3 regions of the Salinicola sp. DM10 genome follow, and region 1 is predicted to be linked to each of the others. Evidence: predicted binding sites of a transcription regulator. Region 1 holds the regulator's gene; each other region holds the start of a gene.
What was found. The regulator PhoB, encoded in region 1, activates phosphate uptake and scavenging genes when phosphate is short. The targets are predictions, from matches to a motif close to TGTCATANNNNTGTCANA.
Positions count from the first base shown of each region.

Region 2: the regulator PhoB is predicted to act here: its motif matches at 1,965-1,982, upstream of J0A90_RS14540 (DUF6482 family protein).
Region 3: the regulator PhoB is predicted to act here: its motif matches at 6,662-6,679, upstream of pstS (phosphate ABC transporter substrate-binding protein PstS).

Region 1 is NZ_JAFLEN020000003.1:423,478-433,285, reverse strand. Features, by position in the region: gene J0A90_RS13525 (chorismate lyase) at 1-102, shown strand, start outside; gene J0A90_RS13520 (iron-containing alcohol dehydrogenase) at 140-1,324, opposite strand; gene J0A90_RS13515 (aldehyde dehydrogenase family protein) at 1,355-2,740, opposite strand; gene J0A90_RS13510 (glutamine synthetase family protein) at 2,791-4,170, opposite strand; gene J0A90_RS13505 (amino acid permease) at 4,207-5,718, opposite strand; gene ubiA (4-hydroxybenzoate octaprenyltransferase) at 5,982-6,875, shown strand; gene phoB (phosphate regulon transcriptional regulator PhoB) at 7,074-7,763, shown strand; gene phoR (phosphate regulon sensor histidine kinase PhoR) at 7,772-9,121, shown strand; gene J0A90_RS13485 (methyl-accepting chemotaxis protein) at 9,461-9,808, shown strand, end outside.
Region 2 is NZ_JAFLEN020000004.1:79,300-89,107, reverse strand. Features, by position in the region: gene J0A90_RS14545 (cryptochrome/photolyase family protein) at 1-1,413, shown strand, start outside; gene J0A90_RS14540 (DUF6482 family protein) at 1,548-1,850, opposite strand; gene J0A90_RS14535 (bifunctional diguanylate cyclase/phosphodiesterase) at 2,020-3,792, opposite strand; gene J0A90_RS14530 (hypothetical protein) at 3,905-4,198, opposite strand; gene dnaB (replicative DNA helicase) at 4,227-5,612, opposite strand; gene rplI (50S ribosomal protein L9) at 5,859-6,305, opposite strand; gene J0A90_RS14515 (hypothetical protein) at 6,322-7,173, opposite strand; gene rpsR (30S ribosomal protein S18) at 7,203-7,430, opposite strand; gene rpsF (30S ribosomal protein S6) at 7,454-7,867, opposite strand; gene rlmB (23S rRNA (guanosine(2251)-2'-O)-methyltransferase RlmB) at 8,182-9,003, opposite strand; gene rnr (ribonuclease R) at 9,003-9,808, opposite strand, start outside.
Region 3 is NZ_JAFLEN020000002.1:624,733-634,540, forward strand. Features, by position in the region: gene hrpA (ATP-dependent RNA helicase HrpA) at 1-1,074, shown strand, start outside; gene J0A90_RS11495 (beta-ketoacyl-ACP synthase III) at 1,327-2,451, shown strand; gene J0A90_RS11500 (VacJ family lipoprotein) at 2,451-3,197, shown strand; gene J0A90_RS11505 (PP2C family protein-serine/threonine phosphatase) at 3,268-4,350, shown strand; gene J0A90_RS11510 (STAS domain-containing protein) at 4,343-4,846, shown strand; gene J0A90_RS11515 (Bcr/CflA family multidrug efflux MFS transporter) at 5,123-6,328, shown strand; gene pstS (phosphate ABC transporter substrate-binding protein PstS) at 6,774-7,814, shown strand; gene pstC (phosphate ABC transporter permease subunit PstC) at 7,979-8,920, shown strand; gene pstA (phosphate ABC transporter permease PstA) at 8,939-9,790, shown strand.

The DNA of each region.
Region 1 (9,808 bases):
CTGCGCCGTTCGCGCTTTCGCCACGGCCGCATCCAACTGCTGGTGCAGGAACGCTTCCTGAGGCAGATGGCCGCCGACCTGGCGCTGCCGCCCGCGGGGTGAGCCCGGCTTCCGGACTGTGTGAGCCCCCGCTCACCGCCTACAGCCGCCCGGCGAGGGCCGCCTCGAAGATCCTGCGGTAGGTCGCCGCGTCGAAAGCAATCGGATTGCCCCCGGCGGAGGGGTCCTCCACCGCCATCTGCCCGACCCGTTCGGCATGGCTGTCGTCGATGCCCAGCGCGCTCAGCGTATGGGGAATGCCCAGGCGCTCACGCAGATCCAATACCCAATCGATCACCGCAGCGACCCCCGGCTGCGGCAGGTCGAGATAGCGCGCCAGGCGCACCATCGGCTCGCCGATCGCGCGGGTATTGGCGCGCAGCACGTAGGGCATCAGCACCGCATTGAGCATGCCATGGTGGGCATCGAACAGCGCCCCCAGCGGATGCGCCAGCGCGTGCATCGCGCCCAGCCCGCGCTGGAAGGCGGTCGCCCCCATCATCGACGCCACCAGCATGTCGCTGCGTGCGGCGAGATCGTCGCCGTTCAGATAGGCCCGCGGCAGCGCATCGCGGATACGCCGCATACCCTCCACCGCAATGCCCTCGGCCTGGGGGTGATACCCGGGCGCGCACCACGCTTCGAGACAGTGGGAGAGCGCGTCCATGCCGGTGGCGGCGGTGAGCCCCGGCGGCAGTTCACGGGTCAGCAGCGGGTCGAGGATCACCGCGCCGGGCAGCATGCGCGGATGGAAGATGATCCGCTTGACCTGGGTCTCGGCGTCGGTGATCACCGAGGCGCGCCCGACCTCCGAGCCGGTGCCGGCGGTGGTCGGCACCGCCACCACCGGCAGCACGGCGTCGGCATCCGCCTGGCGCCAGTTGTCGCCGCGATCCTCCAGCGCCCACAGCGACAGCGACTCGGGCTGGCGCGCCATCAGCGCCACCGCCTTGGCCGCGTCCAGCCCCGAACCGCCGCCGAAGGCGATCACGCCGTCGTGGTCACCGGCGCGGAAAGCGGCCACGCCGGCCGCGACGTTGGCCCCGGTGGGGTTGCCCTGAATCTGACTGAACACCTCGACCGCCAGCCCCGCCTCGCGGCAGCGCGTGAGCGCCTGCTCGACCATCGGCAACGCCGCCAGTCCGGGGTCGGTGATCAACAGCGGCGCGCGCATGCCCAGCGCCCGGCAGGCGTCGGGTAGCTCCTCGGCCCGCCCGGCGCCGATGCGGATGGGCGTGGGGTAGTTCCAGTTCGCGGTATAGCGTGCGTGATCGAAGTCACTCATGACGGATCTCCTGTACGGGGTCGCCGCGTTTCAGGCGTGCTTCAGGTGGAAGGATTTCGGCCGTGTCAGCGTCTCGTAGCCGACCTGCGACAGCGAGCAGCCGCGCCCGGACTGCTTGATCCCGGTCCAGGCCAGTTCCGGGTCGAGATAGTCGCAGCGGTTGGTGAACACGGTACCCGCGTCCAGGCGTTTGGCCAGCGCCTCACCCACGGCCAGATCGCGGGTGAACACGGCGGCGGTGAGGCCGAACGCGCTGTCATTCATCAGCGCCACCGCCTCGTCGTCATCGGCCACCGTCATGATGCCCACCACCGGGCCGAAGCTCTCCTCTCGCATCACCGCCATCTCGTGGGTCACCTGGGTGAGCACCTGGGGCGCCAGATAGGCGCTGCCCGGCACCGACAGCGGATAGTCAGCGGGGTCGATCCACGCCTTGGCGCCGGCGGCGACCGCGGCCTCGATCTGGCCGCGCACGAAGTCGGCCGCTGCCGGCCGTACCAGCGGCCCCAGCGTGGTCTGCGGGTCGGTGGGGTTGCCCAGCCGAAGCTCGCGCACCCAGGCCACCGCGCGCTCGACGAAGGCCTCGGCAATGTCGCGGTGGACATAGATGCGCTCGATGCCGCAGCAGCTCTGCCCCGAGTTGAAGAAGGCACCATCCATCACCGCCGGCACGGCGGCATCGAGGTCGACGTCGGCGCGGATATAGGCCGGGTCCTTGCCGCCCAGTTCGAGCCCGGTGGCGATAAAGCGCCCGGCGGCATTGCGCTCGACCATCTCGCCGCCGGCCACCGACCCGGTGAAGGAGACGTGAGCGATGCGGGAATCGCGAATCAGCGCTTCGGTATCGGCGTGCGCCAGATGCAGGAACTGAAACACCCCTTCGGGCAGTCCGGCGGCCTGAAAGGCTTCATGGATACGCTCCGCGCAAAGCGGCGTCTGCGCCGAGTGTTTGAGGATCACCGTATTGCCGGCCATGATCGCCGGCACCACCGCATTGACGGCGGTCATGAAGGGGAAGTTCCACGGCGCCACGATCAGCGATACACCCAGCGGCTCGCGGGTGATATAGCGGGTGAAGCCGGGCTTGTCGGCCAGCCGGATCGGCGCCAGGGCCGATTCGGCGAGCGCGATCATGCCGCGTGCGCGCTCCTCGAAACCGCCGATTTCGCCCCCCGCAGCGGCGATCGGCCGCCCCATCTGCCAGGTCAGCTCCTCGGCCAGTTTATCGCGCCGCGCGACGAAGGCATCGACCATCGCCGTACACAGCCGCGCGCGCTCGGCCAGCGGCGTCTCGCGCCATGCCCGCTGCGCCGCCACGGCGTCGGCGACGCAGGCTTCGATCTGCGCCTTCTCGGCCAGCTCGCGTTCGACATAGACCCCGCCATCCACGGGGGAAATCGTGTGTTGTCGTGCCATGCGCTGCTCCCACCCAGAAAGTGTCGTTATCCCGGTCGTGCCCGGGGGGCTCAAATAATCTCGAAGTAACGTGCCAACTCCCAATCGGTGATATGACGACGAAACTGGCGCTCCTCCCACTCGCGGGTGGCGGCGAAGTGCTCTACGAAGGCATCACCGAACAGCTCGCGGGCGGCATCCGAGCCGCGCAGGCGGCTAGCGGCATCCCACAGCGTGCGCGGCAACGCCAGCGATGCCGGGTGTTCGAGTTCGTAGGCATTGCCGGCGACCGGCGCCTCCGGTTCGAGCCCCTGCTCGATGCCGTAGAGCCCGGAACCGATCGCGGCAGCCAGTGCCAGGTAGGGATTGGCGTCGGCGCTACCGAGGCGATACTCGACCCGCTGAGATGTCTGTGAGCCGGGGATCACGCGCAGCGCACAGGTGCGGTTCTCGACCCCCCAGGTGGCATCGGTGGGCGCCCAGAAGCCGGGAATCAGCCGGGTATAGCTGTTGATCGTCGGCGCGAACATCGCCAGCAGCTCCGGCATCAGACGCTGCTGGCCGGCGACGAAGTGGCGCTGGATCTGGCTCATGCCATCGGCCGCGTCGGCATCGAAGAAAGCCGAACGGTCGCCGTCGCGATGGCGCAGCGAGAGATGGATATGCCCGCTCTGACCGGGGTAGTCCGGCGACCACTTGGCCATGAAGGTCGCCATCAGCCCGCGCCGCTGCGCCCACACCTTGGTGAAGGTCTTGAACAGCGCCCCCTTGTCGCCGGCGTTCAGGGCGTCGTCGACGCCGATCGCCGCCTCGAGCACCCCGGGCCCGGTTTCGGTGTGCAGCCCCTCGATGGGGAAATCCATGGTCTCCGCCAGCGCCAGCAGGTCGTGGTAGAGCTCGCCATGCACCGAGCTGCGCAGCATCGAGTAGCCCATCATGTCCGGCGTCAACGGCTTGAGGTCACGATAGCCCTTCTCGCGGATCGACTCCGGGGTCTCCTGGAACAGAAAGAATTCGTACTCCAGCGAACCAAGGACATCGAACCCCTGCGCCTCGGCGCGGGCGAGCACGCGCCTGAGCAGCCCGCGCGGGCAGAGCTGGCCGGCATCGCCCTCGAACTCGGCCAAAAACAGCAGCATGTCGCCCTCGAACGGCACCTCGCGGCAGCTCTCGGGGACGATCCGCAGCGGCGCATCCGGATAGCCGGTATGCCAGCCGGTGAAGGCGACGTTGTCGTAGAGCTCGTCCTTGCTGTCCCAGCCCAGTACCACGTCGCAGAAGGCAAACCCCTTCTCCAGCGCGGCGAAGAACTTGTCGCGCTGCATGTACTTGCCACGCATCACGCCGTCGATGTCGAACATGCCGACCTTGACGTGGGTCAGCCCGCGCGCCTCGACGAGTTCGCGCGCCTGGGCGGCGGTGCGCACGCTTCTGGCTTGTTGGTCACTCATGGCCGTTCCTCGCTCACAGTGTCAGGGAGATCGGGATCACGCCGCGCGGCCGTCGTCGTCCGCGGCCTGCTCGCCTCGCTGCATGGCGAACTCCTCCTCCGGCGACAGGATCAGACGGTGCCGCCCGACGCAGGCGAAGTAGCCGATACCCACCGCCAGCCACAGGGCGACGCCGATCACGCCGATCCGATAGGTGCTGTCGCTGAGCTGAAAGTAGATCGTCATCAGCGCGATGACGATGGTCGCCACGGCGCCTGGAATCCCGAAGGGGCTGCGGTAGGGGCGCTCGATATGGGCGTGATGGCGGCGCAACAGGATGAAGGAGAGCGCCTGGGCGATGTAGGAGCACATGGCGCCGAAGACCGCCATGTTGAGCAGGGTGCCCCCGATCACCGCCGAGCCCTCCTGGGTTCCGAGGCCGAAGAAGCAGATCAGCATGATGGTCATGCCCACCAGCGCGCCGCCAATCATCGCCACGTACGGTGTCTTGCGCGTACCGTGGGTCACCGAGAGGAAGGTGGGAAAGTAGCCGGCGCGGGAGAGCGAGTAGATCTGGCGACCCTGGGCAAAAATGATGGTATGGAAACTGGCGATCAGCCCGATCAGCGCCAGCAGCGCGAGAAATTTGGCGGTGCCGGCGCCGAAGATCGCCTGGAAACCATCCAGCAACGGCTCACCGGACTGGCTCAGGGCGTAGCTACCAACGCCTACCACCGCGGGGTTGAGCACCAGGATCAGGGTCGCGGAGACGATCAGGGTGGTGATGCCGAGCAGGATGCCGCGCGGCATGTCACGCCGCGGGTCGACCGACTCCTCGGCGGCCAGCGGCAACTGCTCGATGGCCAGGAACAGCCACACCGCGAACGGCATCGCCGCTAGCGCCCCACCGATACCCATCGGCAGCAGCGGTCCGTGGCCGCCTTCGAGCTCACCGCCGCCGGGGGCGATGTTCAGCGCCCAGGTCGAGAAGTCGAGATGGGTGACGGCGCTGAACCAGAACACCACCAGCACCGCCAGCGCCAGCAGGGTCACCGCCAGCGTCACCCTGAACGACAGCTCGACCCCGACGATGTTGAGGCCGACGAACAGCAGATAGCCCAGCAGCCACCACAGCGGCTGGAACGCCGCCGGCGTCTCGAAGATGCTGCCCAGATAAGAGCCGATGAAGAACACGATCACCGCCGGCGTGAGCACGTACTCGACGTTCTCGCACAGGCCGGTGACGAAGCCGCCCCAGGGCCCCATGGAGGAGCGCGCGAAGGAGTAGGCGGCGCCGGTGTGCGGCAGGGCCGGCGACATCTCGGCGATACAGAAGGTCAGGCCCAGGTACATCACCGCGATGATCGCGGTGGCGATCGCCATGCCGCCCCAGCCGCCCGAGGCGAGCCCCAGGTTCCAGCCCGAGTAGTGGCCCGAGATCACCGCCCCCACGCCCAGTGCCCAGAGCGACCAGGGCCCGGCGTGGCGGCGCAGGCCGCGTTTGTCGAAATAGCTGGCATCCTGCTGCTGGTAGTGGATGCCGGCGGCGGGTTTACCGTGGTTTGTCATTGTTCTACTCCCAAGGATCGAGCCACCCTGTTCCGCGATCCCCGTGCTGCCAGCGTCTATCGACACCCAGGAGCGACGCCGACATCCGCTGACCGCGCCCACCTCGAGTCTGAGCGCGTCAGCGTGACAAAAGCAATATCTATCGCTACGCCCCGTAGCTATCGCCGCGCCTATCGCTGCGCCCATTGCCATGCCTCGCTGCCGGCGGGGTTGTGGTGTAAGGTCCAGCCAGTCGCGTCCCGCTCGCCGTTCTGGAGAATTCGATGTCCGCCGCCGACCCCACGCCACGCCCCCGCGGCCTGGCGCGAATCCCCGACTTCCTGCGCCTGACCCGGCTCGACAAGCCGATCGGCACCTGGCTGCTGATGTGGCCCACGCTATGGGCGCTGTGGCTCGCCGCCGACGGCCTGCCGGACCGCGCCAACCTGATCATCTTCGTGCTCGGCGTCTATCTGATGCGCGCCGCCGGCTGCGTGGTCAACGACTACGCCGACCGCAAGATCGACGGCCACGTCAAGCGCACCAAGGAGCGCCCGCTGGCCACCGGGCGTATCCGCGAGCGCGAGGCCAAGACCCTGTTCGCGGTGCTGGTCGCGGCGGCCTTCGTGCTGGTCTGCTTCACCAATCTGCCCACGGTGCTGCTCTCCTTCGTCGGCGTGGCGCTGGCCGCGCTCTATCCGTTCATGAAGCGCTACACCCACCTGCCCCAGGTAGTGCTGGGGCTGGCGTTCTCGTGGAGCATCCCGATGGCGTTCATGGCGGTGAGTCGCAGCGTGCCGCTGGAGGCTTGGCTGCTGCTGCTGGCCAACCTGGCCTGGACCGTGGCCTACGACACCCAGTACGCCATGGTCGATCGCGACGACGACATCAAGATCGGGGTCAAATCCACCGCGCGCCTGTTCGGCCGCGCCGACAAGCTGATCATCGGTCTGCTGCAGCTGGCCACGCTGGGCCTGCTGGCCGGGATCGGGGCACGCCTGGCGCTGGGCGGGTTCTTCTGGCTGGGGCTGGCGGCGATGGCGGCGACCTTCGTCTATCAGCAGTGGCTGATCCGTGGGCGCGAGCGCGGCCCCTGCTTCCAGGCCTTTCTCAACAACTTCTGGTCGGGGCTTTTACTGTTCGCCGGGGTGGTGCTGAGCCTGTGGCCGGTGATATGAGCCGCTGCCCTCATCGATCGCCTCTTCGCGCCCCCAGCGGTCGCCGCCAGGGTCGATGGTCTCGATGCGAGATGTGAGGGATGACATCGATGTCACGTATTTGTCATATTTTCACGCTGTAATCGTCACCGTTCTGTCACGGCCGGAAGGTTGTTCGCTGCACGCGCGCCTCCTCCGGCGGCTCACTCGAGGCCTGTCATGAGCTCCAAGACCGTACTCATCGTTGACGACGAGCCCTCCATCCGCGAAATGATCGCGGTGGCGCTGGAGATGGCCGACTACCGCGTGCTGGAGGCGGACAACGCCCAGAGCGCCCACGCCATGGCGCTGGACCACAAGCCGGACCTGATGCTGCTCGACTGGATGATGCCGGGCACCAGCGGGATCGAGCTGGCGCGCCGCCTCAAGCGCGAGGAGGCCACCGCCGAGATGCCGATCATCCTGCTCACCGCCAAGGGCGAGGAGGACAACAAGGTCCAGGGGCTCGAAGCAGGCGCCGACGACTACATCACCAAGCCGTTCTCGCCGCGCGAGCTGGTGGCCCGGCTCAAGGCCGTGCTGCGCCGGGCCACGCCACCGGGCATCGAGGAGGCGGTCGAGGTCGAGGGGCTCAAGCTCGACCCCGCCAGCCATCGCGTCACCTCCCACGGCAGCGCGCTGGAGATCGGCCCCACCGAGTACCGCCTGCTGCAGTTCTTCATGACCCATCAGGAGCGCGCCTACACGCGTAGCCAGTTGCTCGATCAGGTCTGGGGTGGCAACGTCTACGTCGAGGAACGCACCGTCGACGTGCATATCCGCCGGCTACGCAAGTCGCTGGGCGAGAAGCACCAGCATCTGATCCAGACGGTGCGCGGCACCGGTTACCGCTTTTCGATCAGGGAGTAAGTCGCAGCGTGCGCTACTGGATCAACGAACTGTGGCGCCTTGGCTACATGCTGTTCGGGCTCGGCGCGATGGGTACGCTGCTGGGCGAGCTGTTCGGCGCGCTGTTTGCCGGCCTCGGCTGGGGGCTGGCCGCGGGCCTCGGGCTCTATGTCTTCCTGCATCTACGCCATGTGCGCCTGCTCTATGTGTGGCTGCTGCGCCATCCGCGCGAGGCGCCGCCGCCCGGTACCGGCGTCTGGGGCGATCTGTTCGACCGCCTCTACACCTACCAGAAAGCGCAGAGCCAGATGCAGCAACGGCTGCGCGATATCCTGCGGCGCATCCAGGACTCCTGCGAGGCGATGCGCGACAGCGTGGTGATGCTCGATCCGCGCGGCGACCTGGAGTGGTGGAACAGCGCCGCCTCCGACATGCTCGGCCTGCAGCCCGACCACGACCGCGGCCAGCCGATCACCAACCTGCTGCGCGATCCGCGCTTCATCGACTACTTCGAGGCCCGCGACTACCGCGAGCCGCTACTGATACCCTCGCCGATCGACGCCGCGCACACCCTGCAGTTCCATATCACCCTGTTCGGCGACGACGAGCGCCTGCTGATGGTGCGCGACGTGACCCGGCTGCACCAGTTGGAGATGATGCGCCGCGACTTCGTCGCCAATGTCTCCCACGAGCTGCGCACCCCGCTGACCGTGCTGGCGGGCTATCTGGAGACCTACGCCGACCACGCCGATCAGCTGCCGACCCGCTGGCAGCGCGGTTTCTCGCAGATGCAGGCGCAGACCATGCGGATGCAGAACCTGGTCGAGGATCTGCTGCTGCTGTCACGCCTGGAGATCGACAGCCCCAATGACGACCGCGACGCCATCGATGTGCGCGCCCTGCTCGAGAGCATCGTCGACGACGCCCGCGGGCTGAGCGCGGGGCACCAGCAGATCGCGCTGCAGGTCGACGAGCCTCATCGCCTGCTCGGCAACACCAAGGAGATTCGCAGCGCGGTCTCCAACCTGGTCTTCAACGCCGTGCGCTACACCCCCGAAGGCAGCCGTATCACGCTGCGCTGGAAGCCCTGGCACGATGGCGCCGCGATCGAGGTGGAGGACGACGGCGAGGGCTTCGACCCTGTGCACATCCCGCGCCTGACCGAGCGCTTCTACCGCGTCGACAAGGGGCGCAGCGCCGCCACCGGCGGTACCGGCCTGGGGCTGGCCATCGTCAAGCACGTGCTGCTGCGCCACGATGCTCAGTTGGAGATCGTCAGCCGACCCGGCATGGGCGCCCGCTTCCGCTGTGTCTTCCCCGCCACGCGTCTGATCACAAACGACGAAGACGACACGCCGGCGATCTCGGCGCAGCCATGAACGCCGCGGGCGGCACCGCGCCGCCCGGCTCTTTCCGCCTTCTCACGCACGGCTGCCCTACGCTAGCTGTCCCCTGGCTCTCGCTGGCCTCTGGCTCTTACTCTCAGCATTCGATCCACTCTCCATCAGCCCACGATTGAGCGGCCCTTTTTCATCGACCCTTTTCCATCGCCCCTTTTTATCGCACCGGGTCCGTCGCGCACGCTTTCATGGCAACGGCGCGATGCGCAGCGGATTGTTATCTAAATCTTAAGTAGGTGCTGCCGATAAAGTGAGCGGACTAGTAATACATTCCTCTATATGAATCGGCAGATACCTCGGATAAGGACGGCTTTCGCGATGACGATGCGGCAAAAACTCTGGATCACGGTGGGATTGATGTGGTTCGGCATGCTGGTGCTGGTGGGCTGGATGGCCCTGGAAAAGCGCGACACCCTGATGGCCGAGCGGGTCCAGAGTCTCAAGAGCTTCGTCGCCAGCGCCCAGACGCTGGTACAGCGCTACGCCGATCGCGCCGCCCAGGGTGAGTTCAGCGTCGAAGCGGCGCAGGACTTCGCCCGGCGCAATCTGTCGGCGCTCGATCTCGACGGCAGCTATGTCTACGCCTTCAACGGCAAGATTCACCTCGTCTATCACCCCAAGCGGGCGATCGGCACCGACATGAGCAACTTCCGTGACGACAACGGC
Region 2 (9,808 bases), on a different contig from region 1:
CTATTATCGGCGATGCGCCACTTCGCCGACACCCTGCGCGACAAAGGGTATCAGGTGCACTACAGCGCGCTCGACGACGACGACAACCGCCACGACCTGCTCGAAGAGGCGGAGCGCCTGGCCGAGGCCTATGCCTGCGACGAGATCCGCGTCACCCATCCCGGCGAGTGGCGGCTGTTCGAACGCATCCAGCGCCGCGGCACCCGCTGGCGGCTCTACCCGGACAACCGCTTCTACTGTTCGATCGATGCCTTCGGCGAGTGGATGGCAGGGCGCAAGCGCTTTCGCATGGAAGATTTCTACCGTCACATGCGCAAGCAGACCGGGCTCTTGATGCAGGCAGACGAGCCAGCCGGCGGCCAGTGGAACTTCGATCATGACAACCGCGCGCCGATCGATCAGGGTCTCGACTTCCCCACCCCACCGCGTCACCGCATGGACGCCACCACCCAGGCGGTGGCCGAGCTGGTAGCGACGCACTTCGGTGAGCATTTCGGTACCCTCGAGGGCTTCAACTGGGCGGTGACCCGGCGCCAGGCGCTGGGTGATCTGCGCCATTTCCTCGCGCACGCGCTGGCCGACTTCGGCACCTACCAGGACGCCATCAGCGACCGCGAACCGCTGCTCTACCACTCGCGTCTCGCCGCGGCGATGAACATCGGCCTGCTCTCGCCACAGGAGGTGTGCGAGGCGGTGGAGACGGCCTGGCAGGAAGGGCGCGCGCCGATCAACGCCGCCGAGGGCTTCATTCGTCAAATCCTCGGCTGGCGCGAGTACGTGCGCGGCATCTACTGGCAGCGCATGCCCGGCTACAAGCAGGAGAACCGGCTCAACGCTCGTCGCGGCCTGCCGGCCTTCTACTGGAGCGGCGACACCGACCTGCGCTGCCTGCAGCGGGCGATCGAGATGACCCGCGACAACGCCTATGCGCACCATATCCAGCGGCTGATGGTGACCGGCAATTTCGCTCTGCTGTGCGGCGTCTCTCCCGCCGCCCTGTGCGACTGGTACCTGGCGGTCTATGCCGACGCCTTCGAGTGGGTCGAGCTGCCCAACACCCTCGGCATGACCCTCTATGCCGACGGCGGCTATCTCGGCTCCAAGCCCTACTGTGCCTCGGGAAAGTACATCGACCGCATGTCGGATCACTGCCGCCACTGCCGCTACGACGTCAAGCAGGTGACCGGCGACGACGCCTGCCCGTTCAACAGTCTCTACTGGCACTTTCTGGAGCGCCATCGCGAGCGGCTCAAGGGCAATCAGCGCATGAAGCTGATCTATGGCAGCTGGGACAAGATGGCGCAGTCGCGCCGCGAGGCGATCCTGACGCAGGCGAACGCCTTCCTCGACCGCCTGGATACCGAGCCGCCGTATGGCCGCGGCGAGCATGCCGAGGGTTATCGGCGCCGCTGACACGCGCGCACGCCACCGCTATCGGGCAAGTCCTCGTCGACTTGCCGCGGTGAGTGTGTGAAGCGTTGGATCGATTGGGATCGAGGCGCGGATTCAGCGCCGGAGGCGGCGCGAGTAGGCGCTCAGAGAAGCGCTCAGAAGACCAGCGGCATGCGTGACAGCAACGGATCGTGATAGTGCGGCTCGTGGCCGACGATCTCGTCGTTGGCGACCTGCTGGACGAGATAGGCACGGTGGATACCGGCCTGCTTGAGTTCCCCGTAGACATCGTCGAGTGCGCGGAACAGCATCGGCTTGCCGCGCCGTGTCAGTACCTGCGTCGAGCCATCTTCCGGCTCCACCATCACTTGGTAGTAGCGGCTACCGGCGTGGGCGATGACGCGAATCTCGAAGTTGTCGTGATCGCGGGAAAAGCGTGTGAGCTCCTTGAGGTCCATGGTTCCCTCCTGTTCGGGTTGCATGTGCGAATACGGTGTCCAGCCATCCCTGCTGGACACCCGACTGGCGTGGCCTGGCTGGCCTCGCGCATCCTGACCATTAGGTCGGATTCTTGTTAAGACTATATGTCAGCGGCGACATTTGCAGCACAAAAACGTCACCCCAGGATCAACGCTGCGGGTAGCGTTGCTCGCCGCGCAGGCGCACCACCACGCGCCCGTGGGGGGCCCGCTTGGCCGCGCTCTTGAAGCGGCTCCAGAGGTCACCGAAGCTGTCGACGTGGGCATCAGCCGGCACCTGCAGCGCGGTGATCGACAGCCGCGTATGCGGGAAGAAGCGCAGCTGGTCGAAGCGATCCTTGGCCTCGAAACCGCCGGCGAGGCGCTCGGTCTCCGGCAGCAGCTCGAGGCTCTCGGCGGCGAAATTGTGCTGCAGCCTGGCCAGCCGCCGGTGCAGGCCGGCGGCGCTATCGAGCAGCATGATGAAGTCGTCACCGCCAAGATGGCCGAGAAAATCCTCACGCTCTACGCTTTCGCTCAACACCCGCGCCAGGGTCAGGATCATCTGATCGCCCAGGGCATAGCCGAAGCGGTCGTTGAATGGCTTGAAGTGATCGAGATCGAGATAGCAGGCGACGAAGGGCTTGTTCTGACGCTGATAGTGCTCGAGCGCGGCGCGGATCGGCCGGTTCCCCGGTAGTTGCGTCAACGGATTGGCCTGCCGCGCCAACTGCACCTGCTGCTCGGTGAAAAGCTGCAGCAGGTTGATGACATGCCCGATGCCCAGATAGCGGCCAGCGTCGGTGATGATGAAATCCTCATCGCGCATCGACTCGTCACGGCCGGTCACCTTGCGCGAGACCTGCTCCAGGGGCTCACCCGCCTCCACACAGAGTGCACGCCGCTGCATCACCGTTTCGACCGGCTGACGGCCGTGCAGATCGAAGCCGTAGCGCTTGCCCAGCAGCGCCATCAACTGCTGACGCCCGAGTAGACCGAGCGGCTGACGACGCTGGTCGACCACCGCCAGCGCACTGGCATTCGGCAGGCGGCTGAAACACTCCGCCGCCTCGGCTATGCTCGTTCCGGCGCCAAGTGTCGGCAGCGCCACGCAGAGGCGACGGATTTCGGTCGCCGCGGCACTTTGGCGCCGCGCCGCGGCCAGCGCGGTCAGTTGCGCCTCCAGCTCGGCGCGCTGATCCTGCGGTGCTGGGCTGGGCCGCGCGAACAGCCAGCCCTGATAGAAGTCGGCCCCCAGCTCCACCAGCGCCTGCAGCTCGCCCTCGCGCTCGACCCCTTCAGCGACCACGCGGCTACCCAGACTGTGGGCGATATCGATGATCGAACGCACGAAACGGCGCTTGACCCTGTCGTGGTCCAGGCCGCTGACGAAGTGACGGTCGAGCTTGACGTAATCGGGATTGAGCTGCGACCACAGGCGCAGTCCAGCATAGCCGTCGCCGAGGTCGTCCAGGGCGATGGCGAAACCCATCGCCTGGTAGTGCTGGGCCGCTTCCGCCATCAGCCGCGGCTCGATGCCCGGCGACTGCTCGGTGATCTCGATCACGATCTGCTGCGGGCTCAGACCGTGCGCTGCCAGCAGCGCCACGGTCTGGCCGCCGATATGCGCAGGATCGATCAGCACTTCGGGCGTGACATTGAGAAACAGCAGCTCGCTGAGCCCGGTGGCGACCCAGCTCTCGACAGCTCGCTCGCGACAGAGCCGCTCCAGCGGTGCCAGTTGGCCGGCCTCGCGGGCGGCACAGAACAGCGGCAACGGCGAGGCGTAAGGCGACCCCTGGGGGCCGCGTGCCAGCGCTTCATAGCCCAGCACGCGAGCAGTCGGCACGCTGACGATGGGCTGGAAGTGCATGCGCAGATCGCGCGCGTCGAGCAGACGCTGAAGCGCGGGAACGGCGGGCACATTGGGGGCGGAGTTCATGTCTGCCAGCGTCGCAGCAGCACATGACAGAAAGATGACAGCAGGCCCGCCAACAGGCCTCGCCGCCGTTCGGCGCGCCCGGCATGAACTCTGCCGGGCGGCGGGTCGGAACTTACTGGTACGCGGAGGGGTCGATCGCCTTGCCCAGGGAGTTGCGGTCGATCCAGCGCCCCGCCTTGGCTTCCTTGTAGCGGAATACCACACGGTCACCCACCACCACCGGCAACTCCGCGTCTTCGGTCTGGTAGCTGTAGAGTTCACCGTCCACGGTCAGCCAGTGCCGATAGAGATCCGGCATGCCCAGCCACTCCTTGAACGGCCCCTCGCGTTCGAGCTTTTCCAGTTGCCCGCGAACCTCGATCTTGGGGACGCGCTGGCGTCGCCCACGCTGAAAACCGCCTGCCATAGGTGTGACTCCTCAAACCGTTGATGCGTTACTCGTAATGCTGGCCATAGCTGTCCGGGGCCAGGTCCTCGAATCGGGTGTACTTGCCGATGAACGCCATGTGTACGGTGCCGATGGGGCCGTTACGCTGCTTGCCGATGATCAGCTCGGCCAGCCCCTTGTTGTCGGGGTTATCGCTATTGTAGACCTCGTCACGGTAGACGAAGGCGATGACGTCGGCGTCCTGCTCGATGGCGCCGGACTCGCGCAGGTCCGACATCACCGGGCGCTTGTTGGGGCGCTGCTCGAGCGAGCGGTTGAGCTGCGACAGCGACACCACCGGGCAGTTGAACTCCTTGGCCACGCCCTTGAGCGAGCGCGAGATCTCGGAGATCTCCGCGGTGCGGTTCTCGGATAGTCCCGGCACCTGCATCAGCTGCAGGTAGTCGATCATCACCAGCCCGATGTTGCCGTGCTCGCGGGCGATACGCCGTACCCGCGAGCGCAGCTCGTTGGGCGACAGCGCCGGGGTATCGTCGATGAACAGCTGCTTGTCCTTGAGCAGGTTGACCGCCGAGGTCAGCCGCGGCCAGTCCTCGTCCTCGAGCTGGCCGGTCCTCACTCGGGTCTGGTCGATCCGCCCCAGCGACGACAGCATACGCAGCATCAGCGACTCTGCCGGCATCTCCATCGAGAACACGATCACCGGCTTGTCGCCGGCGACCACCGCATGCTCGACCAGGTTCATGGCGAAGGTGGTCTTACCCATCGACGGGCGCCCGGCAATGATCACCAGATCCGACGGCTGCAGCCCCGAAGTCATCTCGTCGAGATCGCGGAAGCCGGTCGAGATACCGGTCATCTGGCCCTTCATGTTGAACAGCTCGTCGATGCGATCGACCGCCTTGGTCAACAGCTGACTCATGCCCTGGGGGCCGCCGAACTTGGGCCGCGACTCGCTGATCTGGAACACCAGCCGCTCGGCCTCGTTGACCAGCTCGTCGGAGGCGCGCCCATCCGGGGAGTAGGCGCTGTCGGCGATCTGACGCGAGGCCTGGATCAGCTTACGCAGGGTGGCCCGCTCGCGCACGATATCGGCATAGGCACGAATGTTGCCCGCCGAGGGCGTGTTGCGCGCCAGCTCCGCCAGGTAGGCCAACCCGCCCACGCTCTCGAGCTGATCGCGCCGCTCCAGCGCTTCCGACAGGGTGACCACGTCGAGCGGCTGGGTCGCCTCGGCCAGCTCGGCCATGGCGTTGTAGGTGAGCCGGTGCTCCTGACGGTAGAAGTCGTCCGCCACCAGTCGCTCGGAGACCGTGTCCCAGCTGGAGTTGTCGAGCATCAGCCCGCCCAGCACCGACTGTTCCGCCTCCAGCGAGTGCGGCGGCAGCTTGAGCTTGGCCGTCTCTTGATCGTTATCGACGCGTTCGTTCATGCCTGGCCATCACCCTCGACAATCCGCTGGCGGAGCTTGCCGCACATTATTTGGCGCACACGATTTGCCCCACACGATTTGCCGCACATTCTACCCAGCCGGCGCAGCGGCTCGCCACGCCCAGCGCTGCCTCGTGGCCGTGCCGGCCCCTCGCGACACGCGCTCATGGGAGACACGCGCCCATGAAAAAAGGCACGTGGGGCCTGGGCCCCACGTGCCTTGAGCGTCGCTGCGCGGGGAGACCGATTACTCGGCAACCACCACGACGCGAACGCTGGTGCTGACTTCGGCGTGCAGCTGCAGCGCGATGTCGTATTCGCCGGTCTGGCGAATCGGACCTTCCGGCATGCGCACTTCGCTCTTGGCGACGTCGAGACCGGCCTGGACCAGCGCTTCGGCCAGGTCGCGCGGCCCGATGGAACCGAACAGCTTGCCTTCGTCGCCCGCTTTGGCGACCAGCGACAGTTCGATCTCGGACAGCTGTTCGGCACGGCTTTCGGCTTCTGCCTTGCGTGCAGCGGCCTGAGCTTCGAGCTCGGCACGCTGGGATTCGAACGCAGCGACGTTGTCCTTGGTGGCCGGCACGGCGAGGCCGTAAGGCACCAGGTAGTTGCGGCCGTAGCCGGGCTTGACGGTGACCTTGTCACCCAGTTCGCCAAGCTTGCCGATGTTATCGAGCAGAATGACTTCCATTCTCGTGAACCTCTCGTCAATCACTGCGTGTCAGGCGACCGCGAAAATCCGCAAAGGTATCCACCAGTGCCAACAGCAGTACAATCAAAATCGTGGGCCAGGTAGTCAGCAGCAGCGCATAGAAGCCGACCAGCCAGAACCCGCTCATTCCCTTCACACCGATCAAACCATGAACCAGCGCCACGCCGGCCACCAGCAGCGGCACCCAGGCCAGCAGGCTGGCGGCAGGCACCGCCAGCAGCATGCCCAGCGCAGTGGCCCCGAGCAGCAGCGCTAGCTGACCGCGCGTGAGTTTCAAGGCGTGAAACTCCGTGCGGAAACCGCCGGGGTTATAAAGCCCCGCCTGCCAGCTGCGGGCCAGGGCCAGACAGCCAATGCTCACCATCAGTACCACCAGACCGGTGACCCCGCCGATGACCAGCGCGGCCATCTGCTGGGTATCCACGCCCTGGGCCGAGAGCCGGTCCAGCATGCTGGAGACTTCGGTCGAGCTGCGCCGCAGCTCGTCGAGCAGCGGACCGGCACCGCCGGCGGGCACGAAGATGCCCAGATGGACCAGCACCATACATACCGCAGTGCCGGCGAGCAGCGTATCGGTCCAGCGCATCCGGGCCCGCAGCACGGTGGCCATCAGCGCCACCAGCAGAATGCTCGCCAGCGGCACCGAATCGCCCTCCATCCACCACCAGCCGGCGGGGATGGCGGCAGCGATCAGCACCGGCGCGGCGCTGGTGAGGCCGCGCCGCAGCGTGACCAGCCCGGCGACCGCGGCGCTGAACCAGAACAGCCAGGGCACCAGCGCCGTCAGCGCTGCCACCCCTACCGCCTGCGGCGTACCGCGCATGATCCAACGGGCCAGTCCCAGCATGACGCCTCGCTATGGTTGTCCGGGCCGGATTACTGGTGGCTGTCGGAGTACGGCAGCAGTGCCAGGTAGCGCGCGCGCTTGATGGCGGTAGACAGCTGACGCTGGTAACGCGCCTGGGTACCGGTAATACGGCTGGGAACGATCTTGCCGGTTTCGGTGACGTAGGCTTTCAGCGTATCGATGTCTTTGTAGTCGATGTACTTCACGCCTTCGGCGGTGAAGCGGCAGAACTTACGACGACGGAAAAAACGTGCCATGTGAGTCTCTCCTCGAGCAGTGATCAGTTGTCTTCGGTAGCGGTTTCGGAACGCTCGGAACGCTCACGGTCGCCACGCTCGGAGGACTTGTCGTCACGACGACGGCTGCCCTTGTCGTCGGCCGGCTTCATCATCGGCGATGCTTCGGTGACGGCTTCCTTGTTGCGCACGATCATGCTGCGGATGATGGCGTCGTTGAAGCGGAAGATGTTCTCGATCTCATCGAGGGTCTCGCCGCTGCACTCGACGTTCATCAGCACGTAGTGCGCCTTGTGGATCTTGTTGATCGGGTAGGCCAGGTGGCGACGACCCCAATCTTCGAGACGATGCACGGTGCCGCCGTTTTCGGTGACGAGGCTGGTGTAGCGCTCGACCATGGCCGGAACCTGCTCGCTCTGGTCCGGGTGGACCATGAACACGATTTCGTAGTGACGCATGTTAGCTCCTTTCGGTTTGGCAGCTTCTGCGGGGTGATCGCGGTTACGCGCACCGCGAGAAGCAAGGAGTCGATTCCGGATCGCGCAAGCCCGCCACGCGCCGGATATTCGGACCTGTGAACGCCTCGCCGCCCCGTTGCCGGAACGCGCGAGCGCGGCTCTGCGAGCAGAGCCTGCCCACAGAACCGCGTAATTGTAGAGATCGAGGCGGCCATGCGCAACCGCCGATGCCGTGACGGCAGCCACGAATGCGGGCCGGGGATCGGGCGGCGCAGAGATGGCGCCGCGACGAAGTGATGCCGCGAGAGGCGCCCTCAGCCGCGCGCGGCGTGGCGCTGGCGCACCACCTCGAACAGGCACACGCCGGCGGCGACGGAGACGTTGAGACTGGTCACCTGCCCCTGCATCGGCAGCTTGACCAGCGCATCGCACGCTTCCCGGGTGAGACGCCGCATGCCCTTACCCTCGGCGCCCATCACCAGCGCACAGGGGCCGCTGAAGTCGGCCTCGAACAGCAGCGTGTCGGCCTCGCCGGCAGTGCCGGTGATCCACACCCCCTGCTGCTTGAGCTTCTCCAGACAGCGCGCCAGATTGGTCACCTGGAACACCGGCACGCTCTCCGCCGCGCCGCAGGCGACCTTGCGCACCGTGGCGTTGAGCGGCGCCGACTTGTCCTTGGGCACGATCACTCCGTGCACCCCGGCGGCATCGGCACTGCGCAGACAGGCGCCGAGATTGTGCGGATCGGTGATGCCATCGAGGATCAGCAGCAGCGGCGGGGTCTCCCCCTGCCACTGCTCCAGCCGCCACCACAGCGCGGTCTCGTTCTCGGCCACCAGCGGCGGGCAGAAACCGACCACCCCCTGATGCGCCGCTGGCCCCGATAGCGCATCGAGCACCTCGCGGGTGACCCGCTTCAGCTCGCAGCCGGCGGCATGCGCCTCGGCCAGCAGATCGTCGAGACGCTGCTCGGCGTGCCCCTGCTGGACCCACAGCACCCGCGGCGGCTGCTCACGCGCGAACAGCGCACGCACTGCGTGCACGCCGTAGACCGGCTCCAGGCCGTCGGGGGTGCGCGGGCGCTCGACCGCTGGCCGCGACTTGCGCGCCCGCTCGCGCTGAGGCCCCCGCGCCATCAGCGCTTACCGCGCCGCGGACCGCGCGAGCGGCGCTGACCGCCGCCGCTGTCGTCACCGCCGCCCTGGCGCTCACGCTTGCCCGGGCGCTGCTTGCGCTTGCGCGGCGCCTGCTCGCTGGACGCCTCGCTGGCACCGCCGCCATCGGGTTTGCGCGTGCGCGGCGTCTTGCGGTGGCGCGGCGCGGCATCGGCGAGATCGAAATCGATTTTGCGGTCATCGAGATCGACCCGCGCCACGCGCACGGTGACGCCATCGCCCAGACGGTAGGCAACGCCGCTGCGCTCGCCCTTGAGGCGGTGCTTCTCGGCCTCGTAGTGGTAATAGTCGGAGGGCAGCGAGGTGACGTGCACCAGCCCCTCGACGTAGACGTCATCGAGGCGCACGAAGATCCCGAATTGGGTCACCGAGGCGATGGTGCCCTCGTAGGTCTCGCCCACCTTGTCGGAGAGGAACTCGCACTTGAGCCAGTCGGTGACGTCGCGGGTGGCGTCGTCGGCACGCCGCTCGGTCATCGAGCAGTGCTCGCCCAGCTCCACCATCTGCTCGAAGGTGTAGGGACACCAGGTAGTCGGCTTCTCCACCGGCGCGCCCTCGGCGCGCATCACCGTCTGGGTTTGGCGCGGGCCGCGGATCACCGAGCGGATGGCACGGTGCACCAGCAGGTCGGGGTAGCGGCGGATCGGCGAGGTGAAGTGCGCGTAGGCCTGATAGGCGAGACCGAAGTGGCCCTCGTTGTGCGGCGAATAGACCGCCTGGCTCATCGAACGCAGCATCACCGTCTGAATGATGTCGGCGTCGGGAC
Region 3 (9,808 bases), on a different contig from region 1:
TTCCTGCGGGTCAAGACCGGGGTACGTCTTGACCCCTCGGCGTGGCGGCTCGATCAGCTCGAACCGCATCTGGTGATGAATCTGCGGGTGGTCGATCACGAGGGCCAGGTGCTGGGCGAGGGGCGCGACCTGGCCGCTCTGCGCGAGCGCTTCGGCGACGCCGCCGCAGCCGGCGCGCGTGCCATGGCGCAGCAGCAGGCGACCCCCAGCGAGACCCTGGAGGCGCTGCCGCAGACCCCGCTGCCAGACTCCAGCACCAGCCGCCAGGCGGGTATCCAGGTCGAGGTCTATCCGGCCCTGGTGCCGGCCGGTGACGCGCTCCAGATCGCCTGGTTCGACCACGCCGAGCGCGCCACCGCGGCGCACCGGGATGGCGTGGTGGCGCTGGCGCGCCGCCGCCTGCCGGAGCTTCTGCGCTACCTGCAGCGGGAGCTGCCGCAGCTCAAGGCGTGCGCGCTGCTGTTCACCAAGGTGGGCACGCGCGAGCAACTGACCCAGGACGTGATCGATGCGGTGCTGGCGCAGACCGTCGCTGCCGACCCGCTGCCGCGCTCGGGCGAGGCTTTCGATGCCCGCCTCGAGCAGTGGCGGGGCGATCTGGTGGGCTACGCCGAGCGGCTGCTCGATGACCTGCACAAGGCGCTGGAGGGGCACCTGGCGGTGACCAAGCAGCTCAAGGGTAACGTCAGTTTTGCCCTGGCCCTGAGCTACAGTGATCTCAAGGCCCAGATGCAGCGTCTCGTCTATCCGGGCTTCGTGCGCGATGCGGGGCCTTGGCTCGAACACTATCCGCGTTACCTGCAGGCGGCCGAGATCCGGCTGGAGAAGGCGCCACGCGATCGTCGTCGTGATCAGCTGGCGATGCAACAGGTGCAGGAGTGGGAGAGCCGACTCGATGCCCGCCGTCAGGCCGCCGAGCGCGAGGGCGTCGTACCCGCCGAGCTGATCGAGTTCGGCTGGTGGCTGCAGGAATTTCGGGTGTCGCTGTTCGCCCAGCAGCTGGGCACGCTCGAGAGTGTCTCGGAGAAGCGCCTGGCGCGGCGCTGGCGCGAGATCACCGGGCAGGCGCTATGACGCCGCTGCATCCCGGTACCCGCCTCCGGCGTATCATGGGTTGTAGAGGTGTGCACGGGGCCCAGGGGCTGGACGGCGCTGACCGCACCGTATCGCAGGGCGCGCGGCTTTCGCTGCGTCATCGAGCAAGGATAGGGCGCTCGCCGTACTATCAAGAGGTACAGCGGCTTTCGCCGTGCCATCGAGAAGGGACTGCGGCGCTCGCCGCACTATCGAGAGGGACTGCGGCCTTCGCCGCATAAGGAGCGAGTCATGACGCAAGCCGTCATCACGGCGACGGGCCTGTTCACGCCGCCGGAGGCGATCGACAACGCGGCGCTGGTCGCCAGTTTCAACACCTGGGTGGACGCCGAGAACGCCCGCCATGCCGAGGCCATTGCCTGCGGCGAGCGCGAGCCGCTGGCCCACTCCAGCGAAGCCTTCATCCTCAAGGCATCGGGTATCGAGAGCCGCTACGTCATGGAAGCCAGCGGTATCCTCGACCCCGAGCGGATGCGCCCGCGGATCGAAGAGCGCGATAATGCGGCGCTCTCGCTGCAGGCCGAGATGGGCCTCGCGGCGGCACGCCAGGCGCTCGAGCAGGCGGCCATCCGCGCCGACCAGCTCGATCTGATCATCGTCGCCTGCTCCAACCTGCAGCGGCCGTACCCGGCGGTGGCGGTCGAGCTGCAGGCGGCACTGGGTGCCGGCGGCTATGCCTTCGACATGAACGTGGCCTGCTCCAGTGCCACCTTCGCCATCGACATGGCGACCAATGCCATTCGCGCCGGGAGTCTCGAGCGAGTGCTGGTGGTCAACCCCGAGATCTGCTCGGCGCATCTGGATTTCCGCGATCGCGATAGCCATTTCATCTTTGGTGACGCCTGCACCGCGGTGGTTCTGGAGGCGGATCATCTGGCCCGCGAGCGCGAGCACTTCACCATTCTCGGCACGCGCCTGACCACGCGCTTCTCCAACGCCATCCGCAATAACTTCGGCTTCCTCAACCGGCTCGCCGACAGCAGTGCCGATGACAAGCTGTTCGTGCAGGAGGGGCGCAAGGTGTTCAAGGAGGTCTGCCCGCTGGTGGCGGAGCTGATCCTCGAGCATCTGGAGAGCCAGTCGCTGACCGGCGAGTCGGTCACCCGGCTGTGGCTGCACCAGGCCAACCGTCACATGAACGATCTGATCGCGCGGCGCGTGCTGGGGCGCGAGGCGAGCGAGCACGAGGCGCCGATCATCTTGGACCGCTACGCCAATACCAGCTCGGCCGGCTCGATCATTGCCCTGCATCTGCATCGCGACGATCTCGAGGAGGGCGATGTGGGGGTGGTGTGTTCGTTCGGCGCGGGCTACAGTGCGGGCAGTGTCATATTGCGTAAAGGGAATGCGTGTTGATGAAATCGATCCATTGGCTGAGCGGCGCCGCCGTCGCTTTGGCGCTAGGAGGCTGTGCCTCCAGCGGTGAGAACAGCAACCCACAGGATCCGTGGGAAGGGTTCAACCGTGGCGTCTATCAGTTCAACGACACGCTAGATCGCTATGCGCTCAAGCCGGTCGCCCAGGGCTACAAGGCGGTCACGCCCGAACCCGTGCGTGACGGTGTCGGCAACTTCTTTTCCAACCTCGGCGAGATCCGCACTGCGTTCAACAGCGTGCTGCAGTGGGAGTGGGGCAATGCCGGGACGGCCTCTGGCCGCTTCGTCATCAATACCATCCTGGGGGTCGGCGGCCTGCTCGACCCGGCCACGCGCATGGGGCTCGACGAGAACGAGGAGGACTTCGGTCAGACGCTGGCGGTGTGGGGCGTCGACTCCGGCCCCTATCTGGTGCTGCCGGTGCTCGGTCCCAGCACGGTGCGTGATACCAGCGGCCTGCCGCTCGATATGTACACCTATCCGGTGACCTACGTCGAAGATGACAAGGTGCGCTACGGTCTGACCTTCCTGCGCTACGTCGATCTGCGCGCGAGTCTGCTCGACCAGGAGTCGCTGATCCAGGGCGATCGCTACAGCTTCATCCGCGATGCCTACCTGCAGCGGCGTCAATTCCTGATCAGTAACGGCAAGGCGGGCAAGGATCCGTTCGCCAGCGGCGACTTCGGCAACGATTTCCAATACAGCGAAGACGACTTCGCCGAGTGACCCCGTGTCCAAAACGCTGAGCGATGAGCCCGTGATCGGCGTGATCGACCTGCCGGGACGGGAGCGCGAGATGCTGGTGGGCGAGATCGCCCGCCTGGATGCGCGCGTGGTGGCGGCGCACTCTTTGGCGGCGCTGCCGGTAGCCTGCGATCTGGTCGTGGCGCACGTGCGCGCGGTCTCGCACGATGGCTGGCAGATCCTGAGCCAGGGGCAGCCGACCATCGTGGTCAGTGAAAGTCGCCGCGACGGTGATCTGCACAAGGCGATGGACGCCGGGCTGATCGACTATCTGGTCGAGCCGCTGGCGCATGCCGACATCCTGCGCCGCCTGGTGTGTCGCGCGCTCGATCTCGACCGGCTGGCCCGCGCCCATGACGAGAGCCGCGCTGAGCTTCAGTCGCTCAACGATCGTCTCGAGCGGCACCTGGAGATCCTGCGTGAGGATCAGCGCGCCGGCGGACACGTGCAGCGCAAGCTGCTGCCGCCGCCGGGGATGACCCATCGGGGCGTGCGCTGCGACTACTGGTTCGCGCCCTCGCTCTATCTTTCCGGGGACTTTCTCGATTTCCAGCGCTGTGACGAGCGCTACAGCTTCTTCTATTTTGCCGATGTCGCCGGCCACGGTGCCTCCTCGGCGTTTGTCACTGTCCTGCTGAAATATCTCTGCAACCGCTGGCTGTCGCAGTGGCGCACACTGCTGCCAGAGGCATTTCCCTCGCGCTGGCTGGGCGAGCTCAATCGTGAGCTGCTGGAGACCGGTATCGGCAAGCACGCCACGATCTTTGCCGGGGTACTGGACCATGAGCGCCATTTTCTGCACTATGCGCTCGGCGCTCAGCTGCCCATGCCGATCCTCGTCAGCGAGGAAGGGGCGAGCTACCTGGGCGGAGAAGGGCCGCCGGTGGGGTTGTTTCCGGATGTCGAGTACCCCATCTATGGCTGTCCGCTACCCGAGCGATTCCAGCTCTGGTTCTGTTCCGACGGCGTGCTCGAATGCCTGCCGGCGGCTTCACTGGATGCGCGGCTCAAGGAACTCGAGCGCCGCGTGACACGTTGTACCCGCGTCGACGATCTGAAGGATGGATTGGCGCTGGGAGATCAACTGCCGGATGATCTCAGCATGATGACACTGAGTGGTTTCGAGCATGATTGAAGGGCGAGTCAAGGCGGCCTTCGAGTCGGGCGTATTCGTGCTCAAGCTCTGCGGCGATGTCCGCCTGACGCTGTGCGCGACGCTCGATGCCGAGGCGCAGCGGCTGGCGGATCTGCCGGGCCTGCGTGCGGTCATGGTCGATCTGCGCGAAGCGACCAACGTCGACTCCACGGCGCTGGGCTTTCTGGCCAAGGTGGCGCTGGCGGTACGTGGGCGGCTGGAGCAGCCGCCGACGATCGTGGCCGAGCATCCGGACGTGCGGCGCATGCTGGACGTGATGGGTTTCGCGCGTTACTTCACGCTGGTGGAGGCGCCACTCACCGAGCCGGCCGAGCTTGCCGAGCTGCCCCACGTCGAGGCCGACGAGAAAGCGATTCAGCAGCGCATTCTCGAGGCTCATCGTATTCTCATGCACATGAGCGAGCACAATCGGCACGAGTTTCAGCCGCTGATCGAGCTGCTCGAGTCTCAGCACGCCAAGGCGTCCCCGCACTGACTCTGAGTCGCGAGCGGGGGCGTATCTGCCACGCGTGCCAGGGCCGGTGTCACTGTCCGTAAAGCGCGCCATCTGTGCCTGTCTCTTCGCGCGAGCGTCATCGCGGGCATGCGTGATCATCGGTCCCGGCGCTGACCGCTGCCGTCTTCAGGTGTCTTTATCTTGCGTGCCAGCGGCATCGCTGGCCGATTGTCGTGTGGCGCCGCGGACGCCCGCGATCAGGTATTTTTCATCCGCCCGCAGCGAGGAGGAAGTCGTGTTGTCGAGGAGTCTAGCGTGAGGCCGCTGAGTGCGCGTCGTCTGGCACTGCTGGTGGCTGCCAATACCGCCCTGGCGCCGCTGGCGATCGATGCCTATCTACCCGCCATGCCGGCGCTGGCGGCCTCCATCGGCGCCAGCGTGCACCATACCGAGCTGTCACTGAGCATATTCCTGCTCGGTTTTGCCCTGGGGCAGCTGGTATGCGGACCGCTCTCCGATCGGTTCGGGCGCAAGCCGGTGCTGATGACGGGGCTGGCCGTTTTCCTGCTCGCCAGTCTAGCGCTGACACAGGTCGGCTCACTGGCCACGCTGTGGGGCTGGCGCTTCGTCCAGGCGCTCGGCGGTGGCGCCTGCGTGGTCAACTCCGCGGCGATCGTGCGTGACCGCTTCAGCGGGCGCGAGGCGGCCAAGGTGATGTCGACCATGGTGATGATCCTGATGATGGCGCCGCTGGTGGCGCCCGCCCTGGGCAGTGCGCTGCTGCACCTGGCCGACTGGTGGTTGATCTTTCTGTTTCTGGCGCTCTACGCGGTGTTCGTGCTTGGGCTGCTGGGACGCTTGCTGCCCGAGACTCATGGGCGCGACCCCGACGCGCCCTCGGTGGGGCAGATCCTGGACAACTATCGCAGCGTGCTGCGCCATCGCGAGGCGATGGGCTATATCGGGGCGGTATCGATGTCGTTCGCCGGGATGTTCGCCTTCATTACCGGCTCGCCCTATCTCTACATGGAGCATTACGGCCTCTCGACCACGCTCTATCCTTTCGTGTTCGGTGCCAACATCCTGATCATGGCCTCCTCCAGCCGGCTCAACATCCGCCTGCTCAAGCGCCGCACGCCGCAGCAGAACCTGCTGCTGGGGCTCGGCGTGCAGCTGAGCGCGGGTATCGGTCTGGTCGCGCTGGTCGCCTCGGGGCTGGATTCGATCTACAGCGTGGCGCCGCTGATGGTGGTCTTCGTCGGCATGCAAGGGCTGATCAGCCCTAACGCCATGTCATCCATGCTCGATCACTTCCCGCGCATGAGTGCCACCGCGACGGCGCTGCAGGGCTGTCTGCAGTTCACCTGTGGGGCGGTCGCGGGGGCGCTGGTCGGTGCCTTCGAGCTGGCCAGCGCCTGGCCCACGTTGTTGACCATGCTGGGGGCGACCCTGCTGGGCAATATCGGTGTCCGCGTGCTGTCGGGCCCGGCACTCAAGCGTACCTCGACATCCTCCGCCTAACAGTCAGGCGGCGCAGCGCCGGCCGCCATCGCTGAAGCCATCATCATCCTTCTTCACCCCTGCCTCAGGTGCGTTCGGCTGTGCTCTCGCAGCCGACCTTACCCACCGTCGATGCTGTTTACTCAATACGTGCAAGCGGTTACGCGTCTTGACCCTTGTCATCCTGTTGTCATCTTGGCTTGGCAGTGTGGGTGCCGCGAAGGTTGCGGCCGGTAGTCGAGGCCGCTCTCGAGATCACCGGCGATCGCCAGCGAGCTGCGGTCGTGCGGTGGTTTTTCATACACCTGACACACCCAATTCGTCGAATGTCACTTTTCAAGACGATGACAAGGCTGTCATAAAAGTGTCACGCGTCTGACGTAACGTGGCGTTCTGAGAGTGCAGGCAACCTTCGCAACGTCGTTATCGCACACGCATCCATCCAAGGTGGAAACAGGATATCGCTATGCTCAAACATGTCTTCGCTACGCTCGTTTCCGGGTCCCTGATTCTGGGCGCCGCTGCCGTCCAAGCCCAGGAAGCCATCACCGGCGCCGGCGCGACCTTCCCCTATCCGGTCTACTCCCAGTGGGCGGATGCCTATCAGGACAAGTCCGGCGTTGGCCTCAACTATCAGGCCATCGGTTCTGGCGGCGGCATTCAGCAGATCACCGCCAAGACCGTGACTTTCGGTGCCAGCGATGCGCCGATGACCAAGGAAGAACTGGACAAGAACGGTCTGCTGCAGTGGCCGATGGTCATGGGCGGTGTGGTCGCGGCATTCCACGTCGACGGCATCGACGGCGCGATCAATCTGGACGGCAAGACGCTGGCCGACATCTACCAGGGCAAGATCACCAGCTGGAACGATGAAGCCATCGCCAAGCTGAATCCGGACATGAAGCTGCCCGACACCAAGATCACCCCGGTCTATCGCGCCGAGGGGTCGGGCACCAACTTCCTGTTCACCCACTATCTGTCGCAGGTCAGCAAGGACTTCGCCAACACTGTGGGCGAGGGCAAGTCGGTGGCATGGCCGGCGGGCGTCGGGGCCAAGGCCAATGCGGGCGTCGCCAGCCAGATCGCCAACACCAATGGCGCCATCGGCTACGTCGAGTTCGCCTACGCCGCCCAGAACGACCTGCACCTGGTGCACCTGAAGAACAAGGCCGGCAAGACCGTGGCACCCGACATGGATTCGTTCATGGCCGCTGCCGCCAACGCCGACTGGAAGAACGCCCCGGGCATGTACCTGGTGCTGACCAATCAGCCGGGTGACAACAGCTGGCCGATCACTGGTGCCTCTTTCATCCTGATGCACAAGAAAGTGCAGGACGTGGATGCCGCGCGCCAGGCGCTCGAGTTCTTCGACTGGGCCTATAGCAACGGCGACGAGATGGCCAAGAAGCTCGACTACGTGCCGATGCCGAAGAACGTAGCCGACATGGTTCGTGAGAGCTGGAGCGAGATCAAGGGTCCGAACGGCGAAGCCGTCTGGAAGCAGTAACCCCTTGAGCCCCGATCGCGACGGCGAGTGCTTCAGAGCTCCCGTCGCGATCGTGTATCGAACGATCGAATCTGCAATAAACGCGTGAGTGACGAGCGCGTATGCAACGACACAGTACTGCCGCTACCTCCGGCGGCAGCGTGGCAAGCCGACGAGGAACTGACATGGCCACCCCCCAAGCGATTCAAACCGGCGGCGGTCTGGGCGGACTAAGCGAGGCCACCCGTAAGCGGCTCCAGCGCAAGGCACGCATCGACGTGTGGTTCGAGCGCACGCTGTTTGCCTTTGCCTTCGCGGTTCTGCTGCTACTCGGGGCGATCATCGCCTCGCTGATCGCTTCCAGCTGGCCGGCGCTCGAGCGCTACGGCCTGGAGTTCTTCACCGAGAATCGCTGGGCGGCCAACGTCGAAGTGTTCGGCGCCTTGCCCGCCATCTACGGAACCCTGCTGACCTCCTTGATTGCGATCGTCATTGCGGTTCCCATCTCATTCGGCATCGCCATCTTCCTGACCGAGCGCTGCCCGAACGTGCTGCGCCAGCCTCTCAGTACCTTGATCGAGCTGCTGGCCGGTATCCCTTCGATCATCTACGGCATGTGGGGCATGGAAGTGCTGGCTCCGCTGCTGCGTACCTGGTTCCCCTCGGTATTTCCCGCGGGCACCGGCCTGGCCACGGCCGGCATCATTCTGGCGGTGATGATCATTCCGTTCATCACCGCGGTGAGCCGCGACGTCATCAACACGGTGCCGGCGGTGATGCGTGAATCCGCCTACGGCCTCGGCTGCACCACCTGGGAAGTCGCACGCCGGGTCATCCTGCCCTCGGTCAAGGGCGGCCTGGTGGGGGGTGTGGTACTCGGGCTGGGGCGGGCCCTGGGCGAGACCATGGCGGTGACCTTCGTGATCGGCAACAACCTGTTCCTGAACACCACGCTCACCGGGCAGGGCACCTCGATCGCGGCCCTGATCGCCAACCAGTTCTCCGAATCGGACGGTACCCAGCGCTCGGCGCTGCTGGCGCTCGGCCTGATTCTGTTCTTGATCACCTTCGCCGTGCTGGCGTTCGCGCGCTATCTGCTGCGCAACAGCACCGGCCGCCACGCCTGAGCCGAGAGGAGAGAGACGATGCAGACTCACACGACGCCGCTCTATCGCCGGCGCAAGCTGCTCAACCGCCTGGTCATGGCCGCCTGTATCGGTGCCACCCTGATCGGATTCGTATTCCTGTTCGCGATCCTTTTGACGCTCGTGACCAAGGGGCTCAGTGCGATCTCGCCCTCGATCTTCATCGAGCGCACGCGTATGAACGGTGGAGGCCTGGGCAATGCGATCTGGGGGACCTTCATGATGACCTCGCTGGCCACCGTCCTCGGCACCGTGATCGGCGTGGCCGCGGGTACCTGGCTGGCGGAGTATGGCAACAAGGGCCTGCTGCCCAAGGTGATCCGCTTCATCAACGACATCCTGCTGTCGGCACCCTCGATCATCATCGGCCTGTTCATCTACGCGGTGGTGGTGGTGCCCATGGGCAGCTTCTCCGCCTGGGCCGGGGTGCTGTCGCTCACGGTGATCATCGTGCCGGTGGTGATTCGCTCCACCGAAGACATGCTGCGCCTGATTCCCAACTCGCTGCGCGAGGCGGCGGCGGCGCTGGGTGCCCATCGCTGGTGGATCATCGTGCGTGTCTGCTACAGCGGTGCGCGTGCCGGCATTCTGACCGGTATCCTGCTCGGGTTCGCCCGTATCAGTGGCGAGACGGCACCGCTGCTGTTCACCTCGCTGAACTCCAACCAGTGGAACTTCTTCAATCTCGACAATGAGATGGCCAACCTGCCGATGACCATCTACCAGAACATGACGATCAACGCCTTTATCCCTGACCTGGTATCGCTGGCGTGGGGTGGGGCGCTGATCCTGACGGCCGCCATTCTGATCCTCAACATCGCGGCGCGTTACTTCTCGCGTCAACGCACCTGACTTTCGCCAAGAGACTGC